DNA from 2 places in the Fictibacillus sp. KU28468 genome. Region 2 is predicted to be linked to the other one. Evidence: riboswitches for the same ligand, from Rfam matches in the RefSeq annotation. Region 2 holds a riboswitch; the other holds the start of a gene.
What was found. Region 2 has a riboswitch for lysine ahead of lysA (diaminopimelate decarboxylase). Riboswitches for the same ligand answer to the same signal wherever they lie in the genome.
Positions count from the first base shown of each region.

Region 1: it holds a riboswitch for lysine, as region 2 does, so the genes downstream of both, OKX00_RS20860 (amino acid permease) here and lysA (diaminopimelate decarboxylase) in region 2, are expected to answer to the same signal.

Region 1 covers NZ_CP110666.1:3,939,860-3,947,992, reverse strand. The annotation lists gene OKX00_RS20865 (DEAD/DEAH box helicase) at 79-1,524, opposite strand; lysine riboswitch at 1,797-1,987, shown strand; gene OKX00_RS20860 (amino acid permease) at 2,080-3,543, shown strand; gene OKX00_RS20855 (hypothetical protein) at 3,785-4,312, opposite strand; gene OKX00_RS20850 (hypothetical protein) at 4,593-4,832, shown strand; gene OKX00_RS20845 (helix-turn-helix domain-containing protein) at 5,251-5,661, shown strand; gene OKX00_RS20840 (hypothetical protein) at 5,700-5,828, opposite strand; gene OKX00_RS20835 (DUF2500 domain-containing protein) at 5,846-6,223, opposite strand; gene OKX00_RS20830 (hypothetical protein) at 6,388-6,834, shown strand; gene OKX00_RS20825 (YxcD family protein) at 6,822-7,118, shown strand; gene OKX00_RS20820 (PaaI family thioesterase) at 7,140-7,634, opposite strand; gene OKX00_RS20815 (CPBP family intramembrane glutamic endopeptidase) at 7,841-8,133, shown strand, end outside.
Region 2 covers NZ_CP110666.1:1,954,230-1,962,362, reverse strand. The annotation lists gene OKX00_RS10185 (segregation/condensation protein A) at 1-72, opposite strand, end outside; gene OKX00_RS10180 (DUF309 domain-containing protein) at 199-717, shown strand; gene OKX00_RS10175 (peptidylprolyl isomerase) at 800-1,234, opposite strand; gene lysA (diaminopimelate decarboxylase) at 1,317-2,642, opposite strand; lysine riboswitch at 2,748-2,924, opposite strand; gene OKX00_RS10165 (spore germination protein) at 2,994-4,475, opposite strand; gene OKX00_RS10160 (stage V sporulation protein SpoVABEA) at 4,435-5,034, opposite strand; gene spoVAE (stage V sporulation protein AE) at 5,040-5,390, opposite strand; gene spoVAD (stage V sporulation protein AD) at 5,390-6,409, opposite strand; gene spoVAC (stage V sporulation protein AC) at 6,423-6,878, opposite strand; gene OKX00_RS10140 (stage V sporulation protein AB) at 6,895-7,317, opposite strand; gene OKX00_RS10135 (stage V sporulation protein AA) at 7,307-7,930, opposite strand; gene sigF (RNA polymerase sporulation sigma factor SigF) at 8,102-8,133, opposite strand, start outside.

The sequences.
Region 1 (8,133 bases), 2.0 Mb from region 2:
ATAATCTGGATCGATAGAAAAAAAGAGCACTGGCTGAGAAAAATGCAGCCGTGCTCTTTTGGTTACCAGAAGGATTATTTACTTTTTCGCCTTGCTGACCTTCAGTTTCTTGCCTTTAACTGTGGTATTTTCCATGGCTTGCAGGACAAGTGAGCCTTTTCCGTTAAGAATATCAACATAGGACCAATTCTCCTGGATGGTGATAATGCCGATATCATCTGCTGAGACTCCAGGGATTTTTGCGATGGTTCCAACGAAATCGACCGCTCGGATCTTCTTGTTTTTCCCGCCGCTGAAGTGGAGTTTCGTAATATCCTGGTTGATTCGGGCCGTTTTATTATTTCTCACGACTCGGCGCCCGCTGAGCTTTTCTTCAAAAGCCCGCTGCATTTTAGCCACTTCTTGTTTTGTCGGTGCTTCCGCTTCATCGATCTCAAAGCCGATGTATCTTTCGATGGCTCTAAGATATTTTCCTTCATAAGGCAATGCAAACGTAATGGCTCTTCCTTTTTTGCCGGCCCGGCCAGTTCTTCCTGTACGGTGGACATAGCTCTCTTTTTCTATAGGAACGTCATAGTTGATAACGAGGGTTACATTATCAATATCAATTCCTCTCGCAGCCACATCCGTGGCGACAAGGTAACGGAAATTCCCGATCTTGAACCCCTCCATCACTGCGAATCGATCTTCTTGTTCCAATCCTCCATGAAGCTTTTCAACAGAATACTGAGAGGCTTCGAGCTCTGCATACACGGTATCGACGTGCTCTTTCGTATTGCAGAAAATGATGCAGCTGTCCGGGTTTTCAACGACCGTCACGTCTTTCAGAAGAGCAAGCTTCGCCTCTTCCTGAACGTTGATTAAAGAATGCTCGATCGTATCTGTCGTCATCCCGGCAGAAGCTATTTCGATTTTTGCTGGATCCTTCATATATTGATGGCAGAGATTTTCGATATCTTTTGGCAATGTTGCAGAAAAGACCATGGTCACTCTGTTTGAAGGAAGCTGTTTAATAATCTTTTTGACTTCATCAATAAAGCCCATATTCAGCATTTCATCTGCTTCATCAATGATCAGGTACTTGATTTGGTCCAAGACCAGGGTTTCACGTTCGATATGGTCCATGACGCGTCCCGGTGTACCGACGACGACATGCGTTTTTTGTTTCAATTCTTCTTTTTGTTTCGCAAAAGGCTCTTTACCATATACAGCAACAGCTTTAATCCGCTTGAACCTTCCAATGTTGGTCAGGTCTTCACGAACTTGAACAGCGAGCTCGCGAGTGGGAGTAAGGATTAATGCTTGTGGCCGTTTTTCTTCCCATTCCAGCATTTCGCATACTGGAATACCAAAGGCTGCTGTTTTTCCGCTGCCTGTTTGGGATTTTACGACCAGATCTTGCTTTTCCAGAGCTAATGGTATGACTTCAGTCTGAACCTCAGTCGGAGTTTCATATTTCAACACTGTAAGTGCTCGTTTTATTTCATCGCTTATACGATAATCGTTAAAACTTCTATTATTCATGTAGGAACCTCGATTTTTTATATTATCCAGAATCAGCATAACCTGAATAGTGTTCATTATACTTGAAATGATGGACAATCGGGTTTATTTTTAAACGATTGTTTAAAGGAACCCTTCCGTACGATCGCAGGTGATAGGTAAACAATGATATAAAGAGGGCATTAAATCAAAAGTAAAAAGCTGGCAACAAAAAACAGTTGAAGGAACAACAGCGCTGTTTTATAATAACTTTTAGCGTTAACTAACTTGATATTAAAAAATCCTCATCAATCCGATGAGGTAGAGGTCGCGGCTTTTATAAGTAGGACGTACGAGATGCAGAGGACATCATAGACTCCGTGTGAAAGGAAAAGCTGCCGAAATTTGTGCTTAACTCTGGAAGTATGAATTGGGGCTGTATTCGAACAGGAACAGCACTGTCACACCCACGAATAACCGGTGGGTGGGATGCGCTATCTTACGGAAGGCATGATGCGGATTAATAATAATCGTCGCCCAATGCTTGGCGGCTTTTTTTAATTCCCACTCCTTCCTAAATCGAAAAGGAGTTTTTTTATGCGAAACACAGCACAGAATCCATCACAACCGCAGTCGCCAAACGCGGACAATGAATTAAAGCGGGGACTGAAATCCCGCCATTTAACGATGATCTCTCTTGGGGGAACGATCGGAACAGGATTATTTTTAGCAAGCGGAGGATCCATTCATACTGCAGGACCAGGCGGCGTTCTGTTTTCATATGTAGCGATTGGAATCATGGTGTTCTTCTTAATGACAAGCCTTGCAGAAATGGCGTCTTACATGCCGGTTGCGGGTTCATTCAGCACGTATGCTTCAAAATTTGTGGATCCATCACTAGGATTCGCGCTCGGCTGGAACTATTGGTACAACTGGGCAATCACCATTGCAGCTGAACTTGCTGCCGTAACATTAATCATGAAATTTTGGTTTCCAGATACCCCTTCTTTTATCTGGAGTGCACTGTTCCTAGGCATTATGTTCTTATTAAATTATTTATCAGTAAAAGGGTTTGGTGAAGCAGAATATTGGTTCTCGCTGATCAAAGTCATTACGGTCATCATCTTCTTGATCTTAGGAACACTTATGATCTTCGGCATTTTAGGCGGAGATCCGATCGGATTTAAGAACTTTACGATCGCTGACGCACCGTTCCACGGCGGATTCTTTACGACGCTTGGCGTATTTATGGCTGCAGGTTTCTCCTTTCAGGGAACAGAACTGTTAGGGGTTGCGGCAGGAGAAACAGAAGATCCGAAAAAGAACATCCCGAAAGCGATCAAAAGTGTGTTCTGGCGTATCCTTTTGTTCTATGTTCTGGCAATCTTGGTCATTTCTTTAATCATTCCCTACACAGACAGCCGATTGGCAAGCAGCGATATTACTGTAAGTCCATTCACACTTGTCTTTGATAAAGCAGGAATTGCGTTTGCGGCTTCCGTTATGAACGCGATCATCTTAACAGCAGTATTGTCTGCCGGCAACTCCGGTATGTATGCATCGACCCGTATGCTTTGGGATATGGCACGAGACGGAAAGGCACCTAAGTTTCTGGCGAAGCTGGATTCCCGCGGTGTACCGGTTCCAGCCCTAATTGTCACAGCCGCTGTTGGAGCTGTAGCTTTCTTTGCTTCACTGTTCGGTGACGGCGTCATCTACACATGGCTGCTGAATGCTTCCGGGATGTCCGGCTTTATCGCCTGGCTCGGAATTGCGATCAGCCATTACCGATTCAGAAGAGCGTATGTGGCACAGGGGCGGAATTTAAAAGAACTGCCATACTTGGCAAAATGGTTCCCAATCGGTCCGATCTTTGCTTTCGCTCTCTGTTTTGTCGTTATCCTTGGTCAAAACTATTCTGCCTTTACAGGCGGAAGCATCGATTGGAAAGGAGCCCTTGTTTCATACATTGGGATTCCGATCTTCCTGGCTGTTTGGTTAGGCTATAAATTCAAACACAAAACAAAAGTCGTACCACTTAAAGAGTGTGATTTTGAATAAGAAATAAGAGAAGCAGGAGCCTTTCGGGGTTCCTGCTTTTTTAGTGAAAAAGGTATCGTCTTCTAAACGCAAAACATATAAATTAACACTTACGTCAAGTGAAGGAGAATGGCAGCGAAAATAGAGAACGCAGGAGCATATAGGGGTTCCGAGAGTAACCTGTAGCGAAGCAAAGAGGCCAAGCTCAATATTGAGCAGGGTCTCTTTGGAAGTTGTTACCAAATGGAAGTTGTTTTACTAATTAGTAAAACAACTCTCTAAGCACATTCGGAAAATGGTAAACAGGGTTATGCATGTACCCACGTGTTTTTACATTTCTTTTGCGCTTCGATTTGAAAAGATTTTTGTTCCCGTGGTAAAGAGAGATATACCATATTTTCACCATCTGGTAGAACTCGCGATATTCACGGTTGGACAGTGAAAGATCTTGCGGAAATCCGATGTCATAAAGCCGTTCCATAAAGAAGTTTTCAGCAATCTTATCGGTTTCCTCGGAGATCTTCCCGCGCTTCACATCAAAACCTTTATGCTGCAACTGACGCTCGAATCCATTCAGTGTATTTCCTCTGCAGAGCAGCACGGCTTCATCTTTTGGAACATTTAACTGGGTGAGAAGAGACATAATGTACTCTTCTTTAGAGGTTTTTAATGATGTTTCAGAGGGGAGCGGGACATAGACAGCCGCTTGTTCTCCGGTTTCTATTCTTCTGGCTGCGAACACTTCTCCTAATATGGGGCATCCATTTCCTGCATCATCTACTTCAATCATTTAATAGATTCTCCTATTGTATATTCTTATAGAACATTAACTCTCAGCTTCAATTTCATCAGCAAAGACATTCATCTTGCTTTGAATGTGGTCGGCCAGGTCTGCATTGGTGTAGATATCTATTCCAGGCTCACCAGGACTGCCAATCTAAGCAACAATGATGAAAGCCGTCTTTTTGTTTGGCTGTTTTCGTAACCTTTGTTGCTCTTAGGGGTGGTTGATTTCCGTTTCAGGCTGCTCGCTTTTACCGGCATAAACGCCTACTTTCGCGGGGCGTGCGGTGAGCCTTACCGGCGCCAGCGCCTACTTTCCCGGCGCATGGCGCCTGTGGGTCTCACCTGTCCCGCTGCTCACGCAGGACAAGGAAGGCTGCGGCAGCGTTATATCGCACGAAGAAAATGTGAAATTCATTTTCGAGGAGTCTCGCACCTTGCACTCCAATCAACTTGTCAATGAAGGCTCTTTACAAAAATGTTCCCAAAGCAACAATCTTTTAGAAAAGAGTTTTTTGTTTTTATAGTCAACTATGAAGCGGCCCACTTCTTTTTCATCGTTGAACTTCATTTTTTTAATTCGGCTTTGTCCCGGGTTAATCTCGGTATCGGAGAATCCCCCGCTCATCAACGGTTTAATACGCTGTAAAAAGGGTTTAACGTCATTCGATTCAAAATCCAATGAAGCATCCTGAAGGTTATCTTTCTGAATCGCGTCATGAGAAGGTGTTAGAGCACACCCGCTTGTACTAAAGAGAAGCAGTAAAGCCAGGGGTAAAAACTTCACTTTCATTCTTAAAATTTCCTTTAGCATTGAAAATGTTACATCTTCCATTATACAGCAACCACTTAAATGAACAAAAAAGCAGAAGTCTTTTTTACTGACTCCTGCTTACATCGGTTTGCTTATTTTGTTTGTAATTGAGAAGAAAGAAGTTGTTCAAGTTGGAAGAATTGGAGTGGGCGCTGGCAGATACCTTGCTTTCCATACAGAAAGGGTCGCATAGCGAAAAGTGGCGAAAAGAAATTACGCTGAATGATCAGCCGTTGATAAAAACCGTCCTCTCCTTTATCCATGAACACTATGCCAGTGAACTGTCACTGGAGGAATTGGCTAAAGCATCCAGGCTGAGCAAGTATCATTTTATACGAACGTTTAAAGAGGCTGCAGGCTGCACCCCCGGCCAGTATGTTACAAAAGTCAGGCTGGAAAGGGCTATAGATCTTTTGCGTACAACTGCGCTGGATATTACAACGATTGGATTTGCCGTGGGGTTCGGCAGCTTAACGACATTTGAACGATCGTTTAAAAAGAGATATGGCTGTTCTGTATCGCACTATCGAAAGTCGCTTTAATACAAAAGAAAAGAGCCTGGAGGAATCCAAGCTCTTTATTACTTTTTGATTTGTTTTTCTAAATCAGAGACTTTCTTTTCCAGCTGCTTTATTTTTTTAGCTGCATTCATTGCCGTAACAAATCCCATTAGTCCGAAGACAAATCCTATAAGTGCGTAGGTTTGCACAATAGATCCTCCAATCGTCAGTTGATCTCCGACTGAATGCTTCGATCAAATCCAAGATACCTTGTACCCTGAAAGCTGAGTTCCCCGGTATCTCCTTCTACCAGCATACCATATTCATCACCTTTAACCTTAAGCTCTATTCTTTCTCCTTCTTCCAGCTGGAACGTTACATAGTAATGGTTATAGGCACGGGTTTCTCCGCCGCCTTGGATATCGGTTCGTTTCGTAATTACCTTGGATTTTTTGTTTGATACGGGTGAGTTATTGTTATGGCTCCATTGAGCGGCACCTTTTACAATGGAAATAACAATAGTTGAAATAACGATAATAGCAATAATTCCAATAAAAATAGGAACAAAATTAGACATGAAATCGCCTGTTGGATCGTCGAGCATCTAACATCCCCCTAATGTCTTTTTTCCTTATTTTAAACATTATTAAGTTCGTATTTGGAATAGATCCATATAATTTTGGTTTTATTTGAAACTTTTTGTTATCCTTTTCGTATAGGTAAGAGTTGAGATGTTTAAAGATTACTAAATGGAAGAAGGAATAGTGAATGCTAAAAAAGATTATTGCGGCTACCATGGTTTTGACGTTTGTGCTGATGCCGGTGAAGGACATTGTGTTCCATGACCAGTCACAAACGGTAAGTGCGAAAGGCTATCGCTCAGGGGTAAAATCCTTTAACTCTGGCGGTAAAAGCGGAGGCTCCTCATTTTTCTCAAATAAGAGCCAGCAGCCGAACAGGCAAAAAAGTTTCTTTGGCAACAATAAGAGTTATTCTGCAAAAGCTAAAAAAGGCGGCTTCATGAAAGGTCTGATCTATGGCGGTATCGCCGGTATGCTTTTCGGGGGACTGTTAGGCAACATGGGTGCATTTGGTTCATTCCTTGGGTTAATGATTAATATCATCGCGGTTCTTGTTATCATTTCCCTCATTACGAGGATCTTTGCGAACTTAAGAAACAGCCGTAAACCAAAGGATGACCGATGGAACAGATAATGCTGTACGAGCAGGACATCATTAATGCGCTTTGTTTGTTCCATGCTCATAAAAAAGAAGTAGAGGCTCAAGATGTTCAAGTCGAACTTTTGTATGATGACGATTACGGTTTTTCTGCAGAAGTGCATGTTGGCGGCAGAAAGCAAGTGTTAATTGAAGCCAACCTGATTGAAGCCATCCGCTTCTACTTGGATAACCATATGAATATTAATTCCATTTCAGCAGGCCTGGCATTGGTCCTCGATGATGAGGAAGGCATTGTGGCTAATGTTAGAACCAGATAAAACAAAGAAACACCAATCTTTTTAGGGATTGGTGTTTTTTGCGTTTTGCAGAAAAGTGTCAGGCATGACAACCGCTGTCACTTCGCCTTTGACACAAAGGGTGTTACCTGCAAAAACTTCCGTATGTACTTTCCATTTCTTCGGATGAACTTCTTCTATTGTTCCATTGGCCTTTAATGCTGTGCCGTGCGGGGTAGGCTTCATAAAATCAACCTTCAGAGAGGCGGTTACAAATCGAGGCGGCTCTGCACCGTCACCAGGTTCGTGGCCATTTTTACGATGAAGGGCGAGGGCTGCTGACCCTGTTCCATGGCAATCGATTAAAGAGGCAATAACGCCGCCGTATACAAACCCCGGTACAGCCGTATGCTCGGGCTGAGGTGTGTAGATCGTTTCGGTCTGTTCTCCATTCCATCTTGTCTTGAAATGGTGGCCATCTTCATTCAGCTTTCCACATCCATAACACCATGAATAATCGTCAGGATACACGTCCTGAACGGCCTTTTGTTCTGCCATTTTTATTCACTCCATTCTTTTCTGCTCATTTGTTTCTTTCCACAGGTTAAGGTGATATTCCTTGTATACCTTTTTTAAAAGGCTGTTTTCACAAGGTTTGTTGCTTTTAAGAGCTTCTTATAAAATAACTAGAAAAATAACAATAACTCTTATTTTATATGTAAAATAAAGGAAGAGGTTTTACATCGAAATTCCAGGAGGAGAAAATGTTAATTTTAAAGAAGAGAAATTATTATTATTTTATTGTGATTTTAGGATTTGTTTTACTGGATATATATTTAAATGTCTTTATTGCAAAAACAAGTAATATTATCTTCCAATTATTGCTTGTTTTTTTATTTTTCCCGCTATTAAAAGTGATTTTAAAAGGAACAAAGTTAAATTACTATAAAAACATTGGCATTGTTTTTCATCCAAAATGGAAGAAAAATTTGATTTTAGGATTTAGCCTCGGTTTCTCCTTTTGGTTAATAAAGTATGTTATTGTCTATTTTTTAAA
Region 2 (8,133 bases):
GTACGAAGTGATCAGATGCAGGAGCAGATCGAGAGGACCTTCAAATGCATCGACTTTCACGCTATACTTCATAGTAGTAACCCCTGTTTCCAAATTCAATATTGTACCGGAATTATACCATATTTTTAACACAGTTCCTTTTTGCATCTTAAAATTTTTAGTAAGATAGACTGTAAAAAGCAAACCAGGAGGCCATTGATGTACCCAGAAGCATACATTGAATACCTTGCCTACTTCCACGGATCGAGGGACTTTTTCGAATGCCATGAAGTACTTGAAGAGCATTGGAAAAGCGAAGGTCAGCAAAACGGCGTCTGGGTCGGATTGATCCAGGTCGCGGTCTCACTCTACCATCAGCGGAGAGGCAATGACATTGGAGCACTCAGAATGATGAAGAGCGCAATCGGTAAACTGTCCGCACATAAAAAGGATCTCACGAGGCTCGGACTTGATGGCACAGCACTGCTGGAAAGGCTCATGATAAGATTGGATGAGATTGAATGCCGAAAGCCTTTTACAGACCTGAATCTTCCTGTTGCAGATGAAGCACTCATGGACCAGTGCTGCCGCTGCATTGAAAAACAAGGCTCGGTTTGGGGCAATGAAAGCGATATGGCGGATGAAAGGATCGTGCACAAGCATAAACTGCGTGACCGGAGTGATGTTATTTTAGAACGTGAAGCGCAAAAGCAGCTGCGGATGAAAAAGAAGAGCTGAGGCCGGGCGGCGCACTTCAAACCTTTTCCCACAAGAATATCCCACAAAAAAACCCCCGGGAAACCGGGGGTTTTCACTATTCTTATTCTTCCCAAACTTTAACTTCTTTCATTACATCGCCTTGTTTGATTCGAAGAACCGTGTCCATGCCTTCGGTAACTTGTCCGAAAACAGTATGAACGCCGTTTAAATGCGGCTGCGGCTCATGAACGATAAAGAACTGGCTTCCGCCTGTGTCTTTGCCGGCATGTGCCATTGAAAGAGAACCAGCCACGTGTTTGTGAGGGTTTCCGGCTGTTTCGCATTTGATCGTATAGCCAGGGCCGCCTGCACCTGTTCCTGTCGGATCTCCGCCTTGTGCTACAAAGCCAGGAATTACACGATGGAATGTTACCCCATTGTAGAAACCTTCGTTTGCTAATTTTTCAAAGTTAGCTACTGTCCCCGGTGCTTCTTCCGGAAAAAGCTCAATGGAAATTTTTTCGCCGTTTTCAAATTCGATAGAACCTTTTTTCATAGATATAACCTCCTGAATTCAACATACTTCATTATTTTATGCTTTTTTTGGCCCAGAGTCCAGCGAGGTCCGCAAGCTCATCTTAATTGCCGGCAAACACGCCGTTCTTTAAAGGAAGATCCAGGCGTAAGAGATCTTCATAAGATTCTCTTTTCACAACGAGGCGAGCTTCCCCTTTTTCAGCAAAAACGACCGCCGGCCGGGGTATGCGGTTATAGTTGTTGGACATGGAATAGCCATAAGCACCCGTGCAGAAGACAGCAAGCAAGTCTCCGCTCTTCGTCTCCGGGAGCATGATGTCCCAGATCAGCATATCCCCTGATTCACAGCATTTCCCGGCGATTGAAACTTTTTTCGTCCCTTTTTCACCGGCACGGTTTGCAAGCGCGGCTTCATACTGGGCTTGATATAGAGCAGGACGAATGTTATCGCTCATGCCCCCGTCGACAGCCACATAGTGACGGACAGAAGGTATATCTTTTTGAGATCCGATTGAGTAGATGGTCGTTCCTGCATCTCCGACCAGTGAACGCCCGGGTTCAATCCAAATTTCCGGAACAGCAACAGAGGCGCTAGATGATAACCTGGTGATCTCCTGGATCATCGCGTCAATGTATTCTTTCGGTTCGAGCGGTTCATCTTCTTCTGTATAGCGGATGCCGAATCCGCCTCCGAGGTTCAGGACTTCAGGAAAGAAAGAAAATTCTGTATCCCATCTACCGAGATATTCGTAAAGCTTTTGAATTGCCAGAACAAATCCCGTGGTCTCAAATATTTGTGAACCGATATGGAAATGAACGCCCAAGAGGTTAAGACGGTGTGATTCAAGCGACTCTAGAACCGCCTGTTCTGCCTGCCCGTTCTGAAGGTCAAAACCGAACTTGGAATCCTCCTGCCCAGTCAGGATGTACTCGTGTGTATGAGCTTCAATACCCGGAGTGATCCTCAGCAAGATGGATGTGTTCTTGTTCAGCTGATTGCAAAGGCTTTCGAGCATGCGGAGTTCATGAAAGTTATCGACAACAAAACATCCGATCTCCGATTGAAGAGCATATTGAAGTTCCTGGTAACTTTTGTTGTTTCCATGAAAATGAATACGATCCGCCGGGAAACCAGCTGAAAGAGCGGTATACAGCTCCCCGCCTGATACAACATCCAGGCTCATTCCCTCCTCGTCCATCAGTTGGACTTGCGCCAAACATGAGAACGCTTTGCTTGCATAAGCCACTTGTGCTTTGATCCCTTGTTCCTCAAACGCTTTCTTGAACGACCTCGCACGCTTTCGGATCAGCTCTACATCATAAATATAAAGCGGTGTACCATATTCACACGCCAGCTGAACGGTGTCAACCCCGCCGATTGTTAAGTGATTGTCATCATTGATTGAACTAGTACCATGTAAATACATGAAAAAATCTCCCCTCTGCTTTTCCATTAGAGATTCTGTTCCGACGAAAAACAAAGACAGCTAATGTATTAAGGTACATTAGCTGTCTTACACCGTACCCCCATTTGCCGGAATAGTTCTCCACTGCATGATGCAGTGACAGTCCGCTGTCTGTTCGGCAGCGACCCAGCATGAGGATGTATGGACCATCTTCACACTTCGGCAAATTGGCCTTTAAAATGATTTCTTCATGTCCATTCACTCCATCATCCTACTGATCCGCTTTGCGCCTCTACCCCATTATATATAAATGAGGCATATCCAATTGTTATGAACAAATTTATCACAAATTTTTTCTTTCGGCAATACTTCTTAGGAAGTCGGCTGTTTTTTGCTGTTCTGCGGATGGACGATGCTTGGCCTGATCTTTGAGAGCGGCACAGCGAGCCGGATGACAATCTGCAGGAAGGCTTTTGCGTTAAACGGTATAAATGGCCATAAGTAAGGGGTATTCAAGTTCTTCATCGAGCACAGATAAAGCATTATTAAGGTGATCCCACCTACAAATCCCGGCACATGGAAAATGGCAGTTAAGATAAGCAGCAGGAGCCGGAGCATCTTATTGGCTACACTCAGCTCATAGCTTGGAGTCGAGAAACCGCCGATCGCCGCTACGGAAACATAGAGAATAACTTCTGGAACAAACAGTCCGACATCGATCGCGATCTGTCCGATCAATACGGCAGCGATCAAACCCATGGCCGTCGACAGCGGACTGGGGGTATGGATAGCCGCTACCCTCAATATTTCTATCCCGATCTCAGCAAAGAGGATCTGCAGAAATAAAGGAATATGCGTCGTTTTGTTCGGACCGATAAAATCAATATTAGGAGGAAGCAGGTTTTCCTGAGTGGCATAGAGGTACCAGAGAGGCACAAGTAAAAGTGAAGCGATAATCCCTGCGAAACGGACCCATCGGATAAAAGCTCCTACCATCGGGGTCTGCCTGAACTCTTCAGCATGCTGAATATGGTGGAAATAAGTAGTCGGGGTAATGATGACCGATGGGCTTGTATCCGTAATAATCAGAACATGCCCCTCCATGAGATGCTGTGCAGCGACATCCGGCCGCTCGGTATAACGGACGAGCGGAAAAGGATCCCAGCCTTGCTTTACAAGAAATTCTTCGATCGTTTTATCGGCCATTGGAATACCGTCGATGTCAATGCTCTGCAATTCTTTTTTGACAAGGTTGACGAGCCCGGGATCGGCAATGTCATCAATATAGCAGATACAGATGTCTGTTTTGGATCGTTTACCGACCTGCATTATTTCGTGGCGGAGCCGTTCATCCCTGATCCGCCTGCGGGTAAGAGCTGTATTGACAATTATATTTTCCGTATATCCATCACGGGAGCCGCGGACTACCTTTTCTGTATCCGGTTCTTCCGGCTGCCTGCCCGGATAGCTACGGACATCCACGATGAAAGCTTGGTCTTCCCCTTCAAGAAAGACGGCAATCAATCCAGAAAGCATGCGGTCAATAGCAATCTCCAAATTGTCGGTCAGTTCCACCTGCTGGTGAGACAGATGTTCATGAAGAATTTCTTTTACATTGGAGGGAGCCCGATGCCCATGGTCCATGTCCATGAGCTCTCTCATGATCTCAATGATAAAAAGGCTGTCACATAGTCCAGTGCAATAATAGATCTGGACTTCTTTTTTTAATAGATGCAGTTTCCTGACACCCACATCAAAGCTGATTCCGATGCCCAGCCGTGATTTCAGCTGCTGTTCGTTCTCTTGGATTTTTTTACTGATTGGTGTCTTTTTCCTTTCTTTCGATCCCTGCATTATAACCGCTCCTTTCTAAAATGGTTTCAACCGCCATACTTGTAATCGGGGCTCCTTTTTCCACTGCGTCATGGCCGGCCATCTTTCCGATATCACCGATACCGATGACGATCGGGAGGTTCAATTCATCAAGTATATAGACGGTATCTCCGTTGATCCTGCCTGTCTCAAAATCGGGAACACCGCTCTTGTCAATCCCGTATTCTGTAAAGCTCCCATACCGGTCGATGGAAAAATGAACTTTAGTCCATTCCGAATGATGGGTTTTGGATGCGACGGCTATTGCGCCGAGCACCTCGATGTCCCGATGGCTGCACACAATTCTCATTGCGAGTTCTCCCGGGCCTTCGCCGCGGAATCCGCAATCATCGAACATGACGAGGACGGGATCGTGGGGCGTCTGCATGATCATTCTTACAAGCTGGTGCCCGCTTATTTTCGAAGGGTTCCCCCAGGACTGGGATATACAGCGTCCACCTATTTTTCTGGCTACATGCTCTACTGCTCGCAAAGCATATAAATCTCCGTCTGTAATGAGGATGACACGCTTCTTTCCCAATGTTTTCACCCCTTAGGCTTAAATATTAATGCGACCAGAAAACCGAATAGAATGGCAGATGAGATACCGGCTGAAGTCAGTTCAAAGATTCCCATGGCTATTCCAATAAACCCATGATCGTCTGCTGATGCCATCGCACCATGCAGCAGGTTATGCCCAAAGCTCGTGATCGGAACAGTAGCTCCTGCACCTGCAAATTTAATAAGATTATCATAAATTCCAAATGCATCCAGCGCTGCTCCAACGACAACAAAGGAGGTGGTGACGTGTGCAGGAGTTAATTTAAACACATCCATCATGAGCTGGCCGACTACACATATGGCGCCTCCGACTAAAAATGCCCATAAATACTCCATTACTTAAGCACCTCCTTTGTACTTTCAAGAACTACTCCGTGAGCAATCGTTGGAATGGATTCTTTCTGCTGCATCATCGTCGGATTCAGGAGTGCACCAGTGGCTACGACTAAAATTCGGTTCAAATTACCTGATTGGAGTTCTTTTACAAGGTGGCCGTATGTTACGACTGCAGAGCAGGCACAGCCGCTTCCGCCGGCAAACACTTCCTGATCAGGACGGTACATCATCAGACCGCAATCTCTGTGATTCTTTGAGATATCTACACCTTGCTCACTTAAGAGCATCTTAACGATCGGTGAACCGACTGCTGAAAGGTCCCCTGTTACGATTAAATCGTAGTAATCCGGGTTATTCCCTGTCTCTTTAAGGTGAGCCGCGATAGTATCTGCTGCTGCAGGCGCCATCGCTGAACCCATATCAAAAGGATCCTTGATCCCAAAGTCTTTTACTTTTCCAATCGTGGCTGCGGTTATTTTTATGGATGATGGTTCTCTGCTGACGAGAGCAGCCCCCGCTCCTGTCACCGTGAACGTTGCCGTATCCGGCTTTTGTCCGCCATATTCGGTTGGATACCGGAATTGTCGTTCAGCTGTAGCGTTATGTGAACTTACGGCCGCTACTACCCGGTTGGCGTAGCCCCCATCCACCAGGGCAGCACCGACTGCAAGAGATTCCATCGAAGTGGAACAGGCTCCGAAGACACCAAGGAAAGGAATTTCATTCGCTCTTGCCACATAGTTTGCTGTTACAACCTGATTGAGCAGATCGCCAGCAAGGAAAAAATTAATATCCTCGTTTGACAATTTTGCCTTGTTCAGACAGCTCGTGATTGAATCTTCCATCAAACGGCGCTCTGCGAGTTCCCAGTTCTTTTCATTACAATGAAGTTCTTTGTACTTTACATCAAACATCGCTCCGAGCGGGCCTTCACTTTCCATTGGGCCTACAGCTGTTCCTGTTGAATTTAAAAAGACCTGTTCTCCAAATTTCCACGTTTGCCTTCCGAGCAGTTTCATATCCATCGTTCCTTTACATTAGTGTTTTAAACGCATACCTGATCATTCCGAAGATATAGGCTGATACAGCTCCGAATACAATAACAGCGCCCGCCAGTTTGAATAAGTTCGTGGCGATACCAAGTACAATCCCTTCACTCTTGTGTTCAAGCGCTGCGCTGGTCACAGCGTTGGCGAACCCTGTAACCGGGACAGCTGATCCTGCACCGCCGAACTGTCCGATCTTGTCATACACCCCGATGCCTGTCAGCAAAGCGGCGATTAGAATCAGTGTAGCTGCAGTTGGATTGCCTGCTGTCTGTTCATTAAAGTTGAAATAGGTCATATAAAACTTCTGAAGGGCTTCACCTATAATACAGATGAATCCACCCACCAAAAATGCCTTCAAGCAGTTAATGAAATAAGGTGGTTTCGGCTGCAAGGGTTTGATTTTTTCGGCATAAGCCTGCTGCTGTTCTTTACTGGACATGTTCATTTCTCCTGTCTTATTGATTTACGTATACCATCCAATGAAACAAAGATCCCAACACTTTTCCTAATACGATCGCCATTAGTATCACGAGAAGTTTTTCTCCGAACCCGATTCTTTTTGCCAGGATCGGGAGTACGTTCAGCACTTCGGTTAAGGCCGCGGCAAGCATTCCGATAAATACACCGCAAAAGATCCCGATCGGAATGAGAAGCAGCGGCGAGGCATGGATGGAGGCATTTCTCAAGTTCAGCCATCCCCCGATCACTGCCCCTAACACAACACTCCACTCATAAGCCCGTATAAAACAGTACGTTTTACTGAGCTGCATCAGCCGGGGAATAATCCCCAGAACCGTTAAAAAAGCAACAAATCCCGATCCTACAGCAATACCACCGCCTAAACCGATAAAAGCAAGGAAAACACTCTTAATCTCCATGGATCTTCTTCTCGGTCTCTTTGTTCTCATGAATAACGACATACTGATCCAGATCCTGCTGGTATTTAAACATTTCAACTTCCAGAGGACTCGGTTCTTCGTTCAGCCTCTTCTTGAACACATGGTTAAAAAATAAGACCATTCCGAGCCCAAGCCCAAATGAATAGGGAATCTGCAGAAGAAGAGGCTGATTGTTATAGCTGCCGGTAATCATAAAATAGATCTTCTGATGGACCACCTGCATGCTTACATCCTCGTGAAAATTCATTATGGCAAGGGCTGAACCGATAAACAGGAGCAGCCAAACAAGTACAAAGTATACAGGTGCCATTTTCTTCTTTTTAAATTGTATTTCAAGTATCGTTTGGGCGGGGCCTACCGTTTGGATATCACAATTTGGCAGAACATCCTGGATCTTTTTCACGACTTTCATAACATCAAGAACAACCAGATGCTTATCTGCCGGTTTTACTTGATGAATAATCAGGTCCTGTAGCTTTTTGGCAGCTGCCGGTGATGCGACAATCTGTGCGACCGTTCCAAGTGTAACGGGCTGCTGAAGAACAACCTGAACCTTTTGTCTCATACGTATGTAAACAGTAGATTCCTCCATGGTTGTGCCTCCTGTTTTCTTCGACATTCGTTTTTAGTATGTATTTGGCAAAGTTGTCTCATTCTTCATACCCGGATTATCCATCAATTGCCAACAAGAAAAGCAAAAGCGCCGAGCTTGACATTCCATCTATGCAAAATCTTTGCAAAATAAAAAAGCCAAATGGACTGGTTAATCCATCTGGCTTTTCATCTGAGCTAATA